3 regions of the Enterobacter sp. C4G1 genome follow, and region 1 is predicted to be linked to each of the others. Evidence: predicted binding sites of a transcription regulator. Region 1 holds the regulator's gene; each other region holds the start of a gene.
The links. Region 1 encodes PurR, which represses purine synthesis genes. Its sites were predicted from a motif close to CANGCAAACGTTTGCNTG; they were not measured.

Region 1 (4,776 bases):
TCTGTGGAACATAGCTCAGGCCGATGGCCGCCGGGCTGTACCCCATATCGTGCAGAATAAAGGGTGAGCCGGTCAGCCATGCAAAGAAGCTGGCTGAACAGGCGGCGTAGATAAGCACGTTGCCGCGGTACGCTTTGGTGCGCAGCAAAGAGGTAAAGGTAGTTGGCTTCGCTTCCGGATGTGTCTCTTTTTTATGCGCAGGTTTCAGGGCGAATGCGGGCAGCATCAGCACCAGAGTGATGGCAAACAGGGTGGCGAAAATCGCCTGCCAGTCGAAATGCGCCAGGATCCAACTGCCCAGCAGTGGTGCAAGCGCGGGAGAGAGGCCTACCAGCGGCATAATAGTGGCAAAAATTCGATTGGTCCGTGAAGCCGGATAGTAATCCGTCACCAGCGCCTGCCAGGTGACCGCTGCGGCACAAACGCCGACGGCCTGAACAAAACGCAGCACCAGTAACCAGGTCGCATCGCGTACCCACAACATCCCAAGACAGCCTACGGCAAAAATTGCCAGACCCAGTAACAGCACTGGTTTACGACCAAAACGGTCGGAGAGCGGCCCCCACAGCAGCTGTGCAAAGGCAAAACCGGCGAGGAACAAACTCAGGCTGGCGCTAATGGCCGCGGCAGGCGTTTGCAAATCTTCCTGCATTGCAGCGAATGCGGGTAAGTACATATCGGTAGCTAAAAAGCCCAGCACGCTTAAGCCGCCGAGCCAGACTAAAAAACCTTTCCTGGGTTGCATTGTTTTATTCTCCTTAAGGAGGCAGGGTACGTTGGCGCAGAGTGTAGGGAGTGCAAAGCGGCTTGTGAAACGCTAATATTTGGCGGGTGCATTCAAATTTTTTGCAGGCAGAAAATGTGGTCAGATTATTCTCTTGAAGTTGTGGATGCTGTCGCCCGTAACGGCAGCTTCAGCGGAGCCGCGCAGGAACTACACCGCGTCCCCTCGGCCATTAGCTACACGGTGCGTCAGCTTGAGGAGTGGCTGGCCGTTCCGCTGTTTGAACGCCGCCATCGCGACGTGGAGTTAACGCCTGCCGGGGCGTGGTTTTTGAAAGAAGGGCGTTCTGTTATCAAAAAAATGCAGATCACTCGTGAACAGTGTCAGCAGATTGCTAATGGCTGGCGAGGTCATCTTTCTATTGCGGTGGATAACATCGTAAAACCCGAACGTACCCGGCAGATGATTGTCGATTTTTATCGCCACTTCTCCGATGTCGAGCTGCGGGTATCGCAGGAAGTCTTTAACGGTGTCTGGGATGCGCTGGCAGATGGCAGGGCTGAGATGGCGATCGGCGCAACACAGGCCATACCCGTTGGGGGACGTTACGCATTTCGCGATATGGGAATGTTAAGCTGGAAATGCGTGGTGGCAAGCGATCACCCGCTGGCGGCAATGGCAGGGCCGTTAAGCGATGATACCCTGCGTAACTGGCCATCGCTGGTACTGGAAGATACGTCACGCTCGTTACCCAAGCGTGTGACCTGGCTTCTGGATAACCAGCGACGGGTGATTGCGCCCGACTGGGAATCCTCCGCGACCTGCCTTTCTGCCGGGTTGTGTGTGGCAATGGTGCCGGTCCATTTTGCCAGACCACGAATCGATGCCGGGGAGTGGGTTGCCCTTGAGCTTGAAAACCCATTCCCGGACGCGGCCTGTTGTCTGACCTGGCAGCAAAGTGACGTATCGCCCGCGATGGCCTGGCTGCTGGATTACCTGGGGGACAGTGAAACGCTGAACAGGGAGTGGTTACGGGAGCCAGATTAACTGGCTCCGTGCACGATTAACGGCGGTAGTCGCGGAAAGGACCGTCCGCCACGGAGCGACGTTCGATAAGACGCGGGTGGACTTCAATTGACTGCGACTCTTCACGTTTGTTAACGATCCTGTCCATCAGCATGTTGAAGGCTGTTTCACCCAGAGAATCTTTCGGTTGATGAATAGTGGTCAGCGCCGGGGTGAAGAAACGCGCGTTGCGCACGTTGTCATACCCGATCACAGAAATATCCTGCGGTACGCGCAGACCCAGCTCATCGGCAGCACAAAGCGCACCCATCGCCATAATATCGCCACCGCAGAAGACAGCAGTCGGACGATGCGGCTGGGAGACAATTTGCTGCATTGCGCGGTAACCGGATTCAGGCTCAAAGTCACCCTGAACAATCCAGTTTTCTGGAACGGTGATCAGTGCTTCTTCCATGGCTTTCATAAATCCGGCCAGACGGCCTGCACCGGTGTTGCGCTCCAGTGGACCTGGAATCACGCCAATCTCGCGGTGACCCCGTTCTACCAGATAACGACCGGCCATGTAACCGCCTTCAAAGGCGTTATCGATTACTGAGTCAGTAAAATCGGCATGCGCTTCACCCCAGTCCATCACCACCATTGGGATGTGACGGTACTCTTCCAGCATGGAGAGCACAGAATCCGGGTATTCGGAACACATGACCAGCAGGCCATCCACGCGTTTTTGCGCCATCATAGACAGATAAGCGCGCTGTTTCTCATGGTTGTTCCACGCGTTACCCAGGATCAGGGTATAGCCTTTCTGGAAGCAGTTTTTCTCGACCGCCTCGATTATCTCTGCGAAATATGCAGCTTCGCTGCTGGTGGCCAGCAAACCAATGGATTTGGTGTGATTAACTTTAAGGCTACGTGCGACCGCGCTTGGCGAATAGTGCAGTTCTTTGATCGCCGCCCAGACGGCATTACGCGTCTCTTCCGCTACAAAACGGGTTTTGTTAATTACATGTGATACGGTTGTAGTGGAAACGTTTGCGCGTTTTGCCACGTCTTTAATTGTTGCCATTAAATGTCACTCCAGACCATATCCTAAGCTCCTGAAAAACTTGAAGGTAAACGTTTGCCTTCTCTCACCCTTATCACGCAATCTGGAATTGCGACACGCCGGGAAAACGACACAGGACGTCAGGAGGGGGTCAATGGCCGGTACGCTAATAAATTTAGCGTGGAATTTTGTCCTATCTTGATGAAAAGGGGAAGAGCAAAAGTGGATATCAGTTTAAATCCAGGAAGATTTTTGACGTAAACTGTGTAAAAATGAGCAAGCTCACTTTTCGTAAGGTGATTAAAAGGAGAAAAATTGATGAGTACCGATCTTAAGTTTTCGCTGACGACCACCGTTATCGTGCTGGGTTTGATAGTTGCTGCATCGTTTACGGCTATTCTGCACTGATTCAGACGGGGGGAGAGCGTTCTCCCTCCGGATTTCCTTTTATTGTTACTTCTCCGGCAATAATCTTTTGCCAAATTGTTAACTTCTCATTTTTTGTGATTGGTGTCATGCTTTTGACTTCTTTGTTCTGTGTCGTGGTACGACACGGCATCCGGAGTTGACTCATGAAAATCAATTTTCCTCTGCTGGCCCTGGCGATTGGCGCTTTTGGGATTGGCACCACCGAATTTTCCCCGATGGGGTTATTGCCTGTTATCGCCCGGGGTGTAGACGTCTCTATCCCGGCGGCCGGTATGCTGATTAGCGCCTACGCGATTGGCGTGATGGTAGGGGCACCGTTAATGACGTTGCTGCTTTCACACCGTGCGCGCCGTAATGCGCTGATTTTCCTGATGGCTATTTTTACCCTTGGGAATGTACTTTCCGCGCTTTCACCGGATTACACCACGCTGATGTTGTCACGTATCCTGACTAGCCTTAACCACGGTGCCTTCTTCGGACTGGGATCGGTTGTTGCAGCAAGCGTTGTACCTAAACATAAGCAGGCCAGCGCCGTGGCAACCATGTTTATGGGTCTGACCATTGCCAACATCGGCGGTGTACCTGCGGCCACGTGGCTGGGTGAAGCGATCGGCTGGCGTATGTCGTTCCTGGCAACCGCTGCACTGGGCGTGATTGCTATGGTCGCACTGTTCTTCTCGTTGCCAAAAGGCAGCGCAGGCGAACGCCCTGATGTACGCAAAGAGCTGTCCGTGCTGGTTCGTCCTCAGGTATTGTCTGCACTGCTGACCACCGTGCTGGGGGCTGGGGCGATGTTCACGCTCTATACCTATATTTCGCCCGTGCTGCACGACATTACTCATGCCACGCCGGTCTTTATTACCGCGATGCTGGTGCTGATTGGCGTAGGGTTCTCTATCGGTAACTACCTGGGCGGTAAGCTGGCAGACCGTTCCGTGAGTGGCACGCTGAAAGGCTTCTTAACGCTGCTGATTGCCATCATGGTGGCCATTCCGTGGCTGGCGCGTAACGAATTTGGTGCAGCCATTGCGATGGTGGTATGGGGTGCGGCGACCTTTGCCGTGGTTCCGCCGTTGCAGATGCGGGTAATGCGTGTGGCGCATGAAGCGCCAGGACTCTCTTCATCCGTGAATATTGGTGCGTTTAACCTGGGTAATGCACTGGGCGCTGCGGCCGGTGGTGCGGTGATTTCGGGTGGCCTGGGGTACAGCTTTGTGCCGGTAATGGGGGCGATTATTGCGGCTCTGGGGTTACTGCTGGTACTGATGTCGGGTCGTAAACAGCCAGAAACGGCCTGCGCGGCTGAATAATCATAACGCAGAAGAGCGAACCCTTCTGCGTGTCTCTTACGCTGCGAGGTTCTTCGCAACAAATTCCCAGTTAACCAGCGCCCAGAAATGCTCCAGGTAGTTCGGGCGTGCGTTACGGTAATCGATGTAGTAAGCATGTTCCCACACATCGACGGTCATCAGCGGGGTTGCGCTGGTGGTCAGCGGTGTACCCGCGTTGGATGTTGATACGATAGCCAGTTTGCCATCGGCTTCTTTCACAAGCC
Region 2 (4,776 bases), on a different contig from region 1:
CCCGGACCTGATTCAGTATTTCTCGCGTCGTGAGTTCATGGATGCGGGTGAGCCTGAGATCGGGGCGATTATGCTCTTTACCGCTATGGATGGCAGCGAAATGCCTGGCGTGATCCGCGAAATTAACGGCGACTCCATCACCGTAGATTTCAACCATCCGCTTGCCGGGCGTACCGTCCATTTTGATATTGAAGTGCTGGAGATTGATCCGGCACTGGAGGCCTGAAATGCAGATCCTGTTGGCTAACCCGCGCGGCTTTTGCGCCGGTGTAGACCGCGCTATCAGCATTGTTGAAAACGCGCTGGAAATCTACGGCGCGCCAATTTATGTGCGTCATGAAGTGGTGCACAACCGTTACGTGGTGGATAGCCTGCGCGAGCGTGGCGCTATCTTTATTGAGCAGATCAGTGAGGTGCCGGACGGCGCGATCCTGATTTTCTCTGCGCATGGGGTGTCTCAGGCGGTACGTAACGAAGCGAAAAGCCGTGATTTAACCGTCTTCGATGCCACTTGTCCGTTAGTGACGAAAGTGCATATGGAAGTGGCACGCGCCAGCCGTCGCGGTGAAGAGTCGATCCTGATTGGCCATGCGGGCCATCCGGAAGTCGAAGGCACCATGGGGCAGTACAGCAACCCGGAAGGGGGCATGTACCTGGTCGAATCACCGGAAGATGTGTTTACCCTGGACGTGAAAAACGAAGCCCGTCTGTCGTTTATGACTCAGACTACGCTCTCTGTGGATGACACCTCTGATGTGATTGATGCGCTTCGTCAGCGTTTCCCGAAAATCGTTGGGCCGCGTAAAGATGATATCTGCTACGCCACCACTAACCGTCAGGAAGCCGTACGCGCCCTGGCTGAACAGGCTGATGTAGTGCTGGTTGTTGGCTCGAAGAACTCTTCTAACTCCAACCGTCTGGCTGAGCTTGCGCAGCGTATGGGGAAAGCGGCATTCCTGATTGATGATGCAACGGACATTCAGGAAGCGTGGGTTAAAAGCGCCGCCTGCGTCGGCGTCACTGCCGGGGCATCTGCACCGGATATTCTGGTTCAGAACGTGATTGCCCGCTTGCAGGAGCTGGGTGGTGGCGAAGCGATACCGCTGGAAGGACGCGAAGAGAACATCGTTTTCGAAGTCCCGAAAGAACTGCGTATCGATGCACGCGAAGTGGAATAATCCCTTTTCAGATAAAAGGCCAGCACCTCCTGTGCTGGCCTTTTTTTTTGCCAATCTTTTATCGTGATGACTTAATCATGTCTTTTACTGATATTTAAGTCGGTTTCACGTTAAATTCTAATTATCGGTGTTTTCAGTTGGCAGCCTTCACTCAGGCTGGTTAATCTGAAAACGGTTTACATCATTTTAACGTAAGAGAATAACTATGCATGATGCACAGATCCGTGTCGCTATTGCGGGCGCGGGTGGACGTATGGGTCGCCAGCTGATTCAGGCGGCACTACAGATGGATGGCGTGGCACTTGGCGCGGCGCTGGAGCGTGAAGGTTCATCGCTTCTGGGAACCGATGCCGGTGAGCTGGCAGGCGCAGGCAAGACGGGCGTTAGCGTACAGAGCAGCCTGGATGCCGTAAAAGATGACTTTGATGTGTTCATCGATTTCACGCGCCCGGAAGGGACGCTGAACCACCTGGCGTTTTGCCGCCAGCACGGTAAAGGCATGGTGATTGGTACCACCGGTTTTGATGATGCCGGTAAACAGGCCATCCAGGATGCGTCAAACGAGATTGCGATTGTCTTCGCCGCTAACTTCAGCGTGGGCGTAAACGTCATGCTGAAGCTGCTGGAGAAGGCCGCGAAAGTGATGGGTGACTACACCGACATTGAGATTGTCGAAGCTCACCACCGCCATAAAGTCGATGCGCCATCGGGCACGGCGCTGGCGATGGGCGAAGCGATTGCTCATGCACTGGATAAAGATTTGAAAGACTGCGCGGTGTATACCCGCGAAGGACACACCGGCGAACGTGTTCCGGGCACGATTGGTTTTGCAACCGTCCGTGCAGGCGACATCGTCGGCGAACATACAGCGATGTTCGCCGATATTGGCGAACGTGTGGAGATTACGCATAAAGCCTCCAGCCGTATGACCTTTGCAAATGGTGCCGTGCGTTCTGCTTTGTGGTTAAAAGGCAAGGATAATGGTCTTTTTGATATGAGAGATGTGCTCGATCTAAACAATTTGTAAGATTTATTACCCATCGTGATGTGGTTATTGCAGTCGTAAGGCATTGATTGCATAGGGCAATAATTTATTGCCCTTTTATTTTATCTGTCTTTCATTTTTTTACTATCAAAGTGCTGAAATATTGCAATCTTCATCTGATTTTGTGTTGCGGTAATGTAAGTTTTGACCATCTGGTCTACTTTTTATTGTGCCAGGACGCAGATTTCCATTAAACTTGCCACGCAAGCGTTTTCCGATGTGATTTACTTGATCTTTTTGTCGCTTAAAGCACATTCCCGCCACCAGGCCTGCAAAAGAATAAACAAAATATCCGTTTTAAGTTGACTTTTACCCTCTGAATACCCAGAATGCCGCCGTTTGCCAAAAATCCGCTGGCAACACATTTGCATTGCTTCATGACGTGGTTATGAATTAATATGCAAATAAAGTGAGTGAATATTCTCTGGAGGGTGTTTTGATTAAGTCAGCGCTATTGGTTCTGGAAGACGGAACCCAGTTTATCGGTCGGGCCATAGGGGCAACGGGTTCGGCGGTTGGGGAAGTCGTTTTCAATACTTCAATGACCGGTTATCAAGAAATCCTCACTGATCCTTCCTATTCTCGCCAAATCGTTACTCTTACTTATCCTCATATCGGCAATGTCGGCACCAATGCTGCTGACGAAGAATCCTCTCAGGTACATGCGCAAGGCCTGGTCATTCGTGACCTGCCGCTGATTGCCAGCAACTACCGCAATACTGAGGATCTCTCTTCTTACCTGAAACGCCATAACATCGTGGCGATTGCCGATATCGATACCCGTAAGTTAACGCGTCTGCTGCGCGAGAAGGGTGCACAGAACGGCTGCATCATCGCAGGTGATAACCTGGATGCGGCACTGGCGCTTGAAAAAGCGAAAGCCTTCCCGGGTCTGAACGGCATGGATCTGGCGAAAGAAGTGACCACCGCAGAAGCCTACAGCTGGACACAGGGTAGCTGGACGCTGGAAGGCGAATTGCCGGAAGCGAAACCAGAAAGCGAGCTGCCGTTCCACGTTGTTGCTTATGATTTCGGTGCCAAGCGCAATATCCTGCGCATGTTGGTTGACCGTGGCTGCCGCCTGACCGTGGTTCCGGCGAAAACCTCGGCTGAAGACGTGCTGAAGATGAACCCGGACGGCATTTTCCTCTCAAACGGCCCTGGTGATCCGGCGCCGTGCGATTACGCTATCGACGCGATTAAATCCTTCCTGGAAACCGATATCCCGGTCTTCGGCATCTGCCTCGGCCATCAGCTGCTGGCGCTGGCGAGCGGTGCGAACACCGTTAAGATGAAGTTCGGTCACCACGGTGGTAACCACCCGGTGAAAGATATCGACAACAATACCGTAATGATTACGGCGCAGAACCATGGCTTCGCGGTGGATGAGGCTTCCATGCCTGCCAGCCTTCGCGTAACGCACAAATCGCTGTTCGATGGCACCCTGCAAGGTATCCACCGTACCGATAAGCCTGCGTTTAGCTTCCAGGGTCACCCGGAAGCCAGCCCTGGCCCGCACGATGCTGCGCCGCTGTTCGATCACTTCATCGAACTTATTGAGCTTTACCGTAAGACCGCTAAATAATCAGGAGCCGAGAAGACAATGCCAAAACGTACAGACATAAAAAGCATCCTGATCCTTGGCGCTGGCCCGATCGTTATCGGCCAGGCCTGTGAATTTGACTACTCCGGTGCGCAGGCGTGTAAAGCGCTGCGTGAAGAGGGCTACCGCGTCATTCTGGTGAACTCTAACCCGGCAACCATCATGACCGACCCGGAAATGGCTGATGCAACTTACATAGAGCCGATTCACTGGGAAGTGGTTCGCAAAATCATCGAAAAAGAGCGCCCGGATGCGGTGCTGCCAACGATGGGCGGCCAGACTGCACTGAACTGTGCGCTGGAGCTTGAGCGTCAGGGCGTGCTGGCAGAGTTTGGTGTGACCATGATTGGTGCCACCGCCGATGCGATTGATAAAGCAGAAGACCGTCGTCGCTTCGACGTGGCGATGAAAAAAATCGGCCTCGACACCGCGCGTTCCGGTATTGCGCACAATATGGAAGAAGCGCTGGCTGTTGCGGCCGACGTAGGTTATCCGTGCATCATCCGTCCTTCCTTCACCATGGGCGGCACCGGCGGCGGTATCGCTTACAACCGTGAAGAGTTCGAAGAGATTTGCGAACGTGGTCTGGACCTCTCCCCAACCAAAGAGCTGCTGATTGATGAATCGCTGATTGGCTGGAAAGAGTACGAGATGGAAGTGGTGCGTGATAAAAACGACAACTGCATCATCGTCTGCTCCATCGAAAACTTCGATGCGATGGGTATTCACACCGGTGACTCTATCACCGTAGCGCCAGCCCAGACGCTGACCGACAAAGAGTACCAAATCATGCGTAACGCCTCGATGGCGGTACTGCGTGAAATCGGCGTTGAAACCGGTGGTTCTAACGTTCAGTTCTCGGTGAACCCGAAAACCGGCCGCCTGATTGTTATCGAAATGAACCCGCGTGTATCCCGTTCCTCAGCGCTGGCTTCAAAAGCAACCGGCTT
Region 3 (4,776 bases), on a different contig from region 1:
CAGGAGTATTTAGCCTTGGAGGATGGTCCCCCCATATTCAGACAGGATACCACGTGTCCCGCCCTACTCTTCGAGTTCACAACCTGTGTGCTTTCGTGTACGGGGCTATCACCCTGTATCGCCGGACTTTCCAGACCGTTCCACTAACACACAAGCTGATTCAGACTCTGGGCTGCTCCCCGTTCGCTCGCCGCTACTGGGGGAATCTCGGTTGATTTCTTTTCCTCGGGGTACTTAGATGTTTCAGTTCCCCCGGTTCGCTTCGTTAAGCTATGTATTCACTTAACGATAGTGTGTCGGAACACACTGGGTTTCCCCATTCGGAAATCGCCGGGTCAAAGGTTCATATCACCTCGCCGGCGCTTATCGCAGATTAGCACGTCCTTCATCGCCTCTGACTGCCAGGGCATCCACCGTGTACGCTTAGTCGCTTAACCTCACAACCCGAAGATGTTTCTTTCGATTCATCATCAAATTGCGAAAATTTGAGAGACTCGAACACACCATTAAGGTGTGTCGTTTCAATTTTCAGCTTGATCCAGATTTTTAAAGAGCAAATATCTCAAACATGACTCACTGAGTCAGTTTTGAGATACGGGGGTCGGCGACTTTCACTCACAAACCAGCAAGTGGCGTCCCCTAGGGGATTCGAACCCCTGTTACCGCCGTGAAAGGGCGGTGTCCTGGGCCTCTAGACGAAGGGGACACTGAAGTCTGCTTCGGCAAGACGCCTTGCTATTTACTTTTCATCAGACAATCTGTGTGAGCACTACAAAGGCAGGTTCTTTAAGGTAAGGAGGTGATCCAACCGCAGGTTCCCCTACGGTTACCTTGTTACGACTTCACCCCAGTCATGAATCACAAAGTGGTAAGCGCCCTCCCGAAGGTTAAGCTACCTACTTCTTTTGCAACCCACTCCCATGGTGTGACGGGCGGTGTGTACAAGGCCCGGGAACGTATTCACCGTAGCATTCTGATCTACGATTACTAGCGATTCCGACTTCATGGAGTCGAGTTGCAGACTCCAATCCGGACTACGACATACTTTATGAGGTCCGCTTGCTCTCGCGAGGTCGCTTCTCTTTGTATATGCCATTGTAGCACGTGTGTAGCCCTACTCGTAAGGGCCATGATGACTTGACGTCATCCCCACCTTCCTCCAGTTTATCACTGGCAGTCTCCTTTGAGTTCCCGGCCGAACCGCTGGCAACAAAGGATAAGGGTTGCGCTCGTTGCGGGACTTAACCCAACATTTCACAACACGAGCTGACGACAGCCATGCAGCACCTGTCTCAGAGTTCCCGAAGGCACCAAAGCATCTCTGCTAAGTTCTCTGGATGTCAAGAGTAGGTAAGGTTCTTCGCGTTGCATCGAATTAAACCACATGCTCCACCGCTTGTGCGGGCCCCCGTCAATTCATTTGAGTTTTAACCTTGCGGCCGTACTCCCCAGGCGGTCGACTTAACGCGTTAGCTCCGGAAGCCACTCCTCAAGGGAACAACCTCCAAGTCGACATCGTTTACGGCGTGGACTACCAGGGTATCTAATCCTGTTTGCTCCCCACGCTTTCGCACCTGAGCGTCAGTCTTTGTCCAGGGGGCCGCCTTCGCCACCGGTATTCCTCCAGATCTCTACGCATTTCACCGCTACACCTGGAATTCTACCCCCCTCTACAAGACTCTAGCCTGCCAGTTTCGAATGCAGTTCCCAGGTTGAGCCCGGGGATTTCACATCCGACTTGACAGACCGCCTGCGTGCGCTTTACGCCCAGTAATTCCGATTAACGCTTGCACCCTCCGTATTACCGCGGCTGCTGGCACGGAGTTAGCCGGTGCTTCTTCTGCGAGTAACGTCAATCACCAAGGTTATTAACCTTAATGCCTTCCTCCTCGCTGAAAGTACTTTACAACCCGAAGGCCTTCTTCATACACGCGGCATGGCTGCATCAGGCTTGCGCCCATTGTGCAATATTCCCCACTGCTGCCTCCCGTAGGAGTCTGGACCGTGTCTCAGTTCCAGTGTGGCTGGTCATCCTCTCAGACCAGCTAGGGATCGTCGCCTAGGTGAGCCATTACCCCACCTACTAGCTAATCCCATCTGGGCACATCTGATGGCAAGAGGCCCGAAGGTCCCCCTCTTTGGTCTTGCGACGTTATGCGGTATTAGCTACCGTTTCCAGTAGTTATCCCCCTCCATCAGGCAGTTTCCCAGACATTACTCACCCGTCCGCCGCTCGTCACCCAGGAGCAAGCTCCCTGTGTTACCGCTCGACTTGCATGTGTTAGGCCTGCCGCCAGCGTTCAATCTGAGCCATGATCAAACTCTTCAATTTAAGTTTGATGCTCGTGAATTAAACTTCGTAATGAATTACGTATGTTCACTCAGAGACTTGGTATTCATTTATCGTCTTGCGACGTTAAGAATCCATGTCACTTTGAGTGCCCACACAGATTGTCTGATAAATTGTTAAAGAGCAGTTGCAACGTGGCTTTCAGCTCACCGTTGCGAGGTGGCGTATATTACGCTTTCCTCTTTCAGAGTCAACCCGTTATTTCAGGATTTTTTCTCTTCAACCGACCGGGTTGTTTGTGAAGTGATTCACATCCGCCGTGTCGATGGAGGCGCATTATAGGGAGTTCTCCGCAGGCCGCAATAGAAAAATTGCAGAAAAATGACTGACTGCTGCATTCCACAGCAAAACCCCGCCTTATACCTTTTTACACACAGACTTATCCACAATACTACGAAAAAGTGAAAATTCGCGAGCGTTGCGCAAACGTTTTCGTTAAAATGCTCGCGCCTGACAAGGATGTCCCGTTAGGGGTGTTAGCTGAGTTTTTTTGTGGAAAATTCATCTAACGCTCACTGTAATCGTGAAATCCAGGGGATTTACCATGCAACAACGTCGTCCAATCCGCCGCGCTCTGCTCAGTGTTTCTGATAAAGCCGGTATCGTCGAATTCGCTCAGGCACTTTCTGCACGTGGTGTAGAGCTGCTTTCTACTGGCGGAACTGCTCGCCTGTTAGCAGATAAAGGCTTGCCGGTTACCGAAGTGTCCGATTACACCGGTTTCCCGGAAATGATGGATGGACGCGTGAAAACTCTGCACCCGAAAGTGCATGGCGGTATCCTTGGCCGTCGCGGCCAGGATGACGGTATTATGGAACAACATGATATTGCGCCGATCGACATGGTTGTTGTTAACCTCTACCCATTTGCCCAGACCGTTGCCCGCGAAGGCTGCTCTCTGGAAGATGCAGTAGAGAATATTGATATCGGTGGCCCAACCATGGTGCGCTCCGCTGCCAAGAACCATAAAGATGTTGCCATCGTGGTTAAGAGCAACGACTACGCTGCCATTATTAATGAGATGGATGCCAACGAAGGCTCCCTGACTCTGGATACGCGTTTCGACCTCGCCATTAAAGCTTTCGAACACACCGCCGCTTACGACAGCATGATCGCCAACTACTTCGGTAGCCTGGTGCCGGCTTATCATGGCGAAAGCCGTGAGCCGTCTGGTCGCTTCCCACGTACCCTGAACCTGAACTTCATTAAGAAGCAGGATATGCGTTACGGTGAGAACAGCCACCAGCAGGCTGCCTTCTATATAGAAGAAGAAGTAAAAGAAGCATCTGTGGCGACTGCACAACAGGTTCAGGGCAAAGCGCTCTCTTATAACAACATTGCCGACACCGATGCCGCGCTGGAATGTGTGAAAGAGTTCAGCGAGCCAGCCTGCGTTATTGTGAAGCACGCAAACCCATGCGGCGTGGCGGTAAGCACCTCTATTCTGGATGCCTACGATCGCGCTTATAAAACTGACCCGACCTCTGCATTCGGCGGCATTATTGCTTTCAACCGCGAACTGGATGCTGAAACCGCACAGGCCATCATCTCCCGTCAGTTTGTTGAAGTGATCATCGCGCCATCTGCCACGGAAGAAGCCCTGAAAATCACCGCCGCAAAACAGAACGTGCGCGTGCTGGTTTGCGGTCAGTGGGCTGAGCGCGTATCAGGCCTGGACTTCAAACGCGTGAACGGCGGCCTGCTGGTTCAGGATCGCGATCTGGGTATGGTCACGGCGGGTGATCTGCGCGTTGTAACTAAGCGCCAGCCAACCGAGCAGGAACTGCGTGATGCGCTGTTCTGCTGGAAAGTGGCGAAGTTCGTGAAATCCAACGCCATTGTTTATGCAAAAGAGAACATGACCATCGGAATAGGCGCAGGCCAGATGAGCCGCGTTTATTCTGCCAAAATCGCCGGCATCAAAGCAGGTGACGAAGGTCTGGAAGTGAAAGGCTCCGCCATGGCGTCTGACGCCTTCTTCCCGTTCCGTGACGGTATCGATGCTGCCGCAGCTGTAGGTATCACCTGTGTGATCCAGCCTGGCGGTTCCATTCGTGACGACGAAGTGATTGCCGCAGCCGATGAACACGGCATTGCGATGATCTTCACCGACATGCGCCACTTCCGCCATTAATCCACGGAGCAGACAATGAAAGTATTAGTGATTGGTAACGGCGGGCGCGAGCACGCTCTGGCGTGGAAAGCAACACAATCCCCGCTGGTGAAAACCGTCTTTGTCGCGCCAGGCAACGCCGGTACGGCGCTGGAGCCTGCGCTGCAAAACGTGGCTATCGGCGTAACCGATATCCCGGCGCTGCTGAGCTTTGCCCAGAACGAAAAGATCGACCTGACTATCGTTGGCCCGGAAGCTCCGCTGGTGATTGGCGTGGTTGATGCATTCCGCGCTGCGGGCCTGAAAATCTTCG

Region 2: a site for PurR is predicted at 2,424-2,441, ahead of carA (glutamine-hydrolyzing carbamoyl-phosphate synthase small subunit). Genes of this name have one in related genera too.
Region 3: a site for PurR is predicted at 2,770-2,787, ahead of purH (bifunctional phosphoribosylaminoimidazolecarboxamide formyltransferase/IMP cyclohydrolase). Genes of this name have one in related genera too.

What each region holds. Positions count from the first base shown of each region.
Region 1 covers NZ_JBQVVV010000002.1:258,198-262,973, forward strand. Annotated here, with positions in the region: gene punC (purine nucleoside transporter PunC) at 1-745, opposite strand, end outside; gene punR (DNA-binding transcriptional activator PunR) at 860-1,771, shown strand; gene purR (HTH-type transcriptional repressor PurR) at 1,788-2,813, opposite strand; gene cydH (cytochrome bd-I oxidase subunit CydH) at 3,111-3,200, shown strand; gene ACT9TW_RS15105 (MFS transporter) at 3,365-4,531, shown strand; gene sodB (superoxide dismutase [Fe]) at 4,568-4,776, opposite strand, start outside.
Region 2 covers NZ_JBQVVV010000001.1:1,794,111-1,798,886, forward strand. Annotated here, with positions in the region: gene fkpB (FKBP-type peptidyl-prolyl cis-trans isomerase) at 1-226, shown strand, start outside; gene ispH (4-hydroxy-3-methylbut-2-enyl diphosphate reductase) at 228-1,178, shown strand; gene dapB (4-hydroxy-tetrahydrodipicolinate reductase) at 1,384-2,205, shown strand; gene carA (glutamine-hydrolyzing carbamoyl-phosphate synthase small subunit) at 2,660-3,808, shown strand; gene carB (carbamoyl-phosphate synthase large subunit) at 3,827-4,776, shown strand, end outside.
Region 3 covers NZ_JBQVVV010000001.1:1,353,133-1,357,908, reverse strand. Annotated here, with positions in the region: rRNA gene ACT9TW_RS06515 (23S ribosomal RNA) at 1-437, opposite strand, end outside; tRNA gene ACT9TW_RS06510 (tRNA-Glu) at 631-706, opposite strand; rRNA gene ACT9TW_RS06505 (16S ribosomal RNA) at 793-2,332, opposite strand; gene purH (bifunctional phosphoribosylaminoimidazolecarboxamide formyltransferase/IMP cyclohydrolase) at 2,895-4,484, shown strand; gene purD (phosphoribosylamine--glycine ligase) at 4,500-4,776, shown strand, end outside.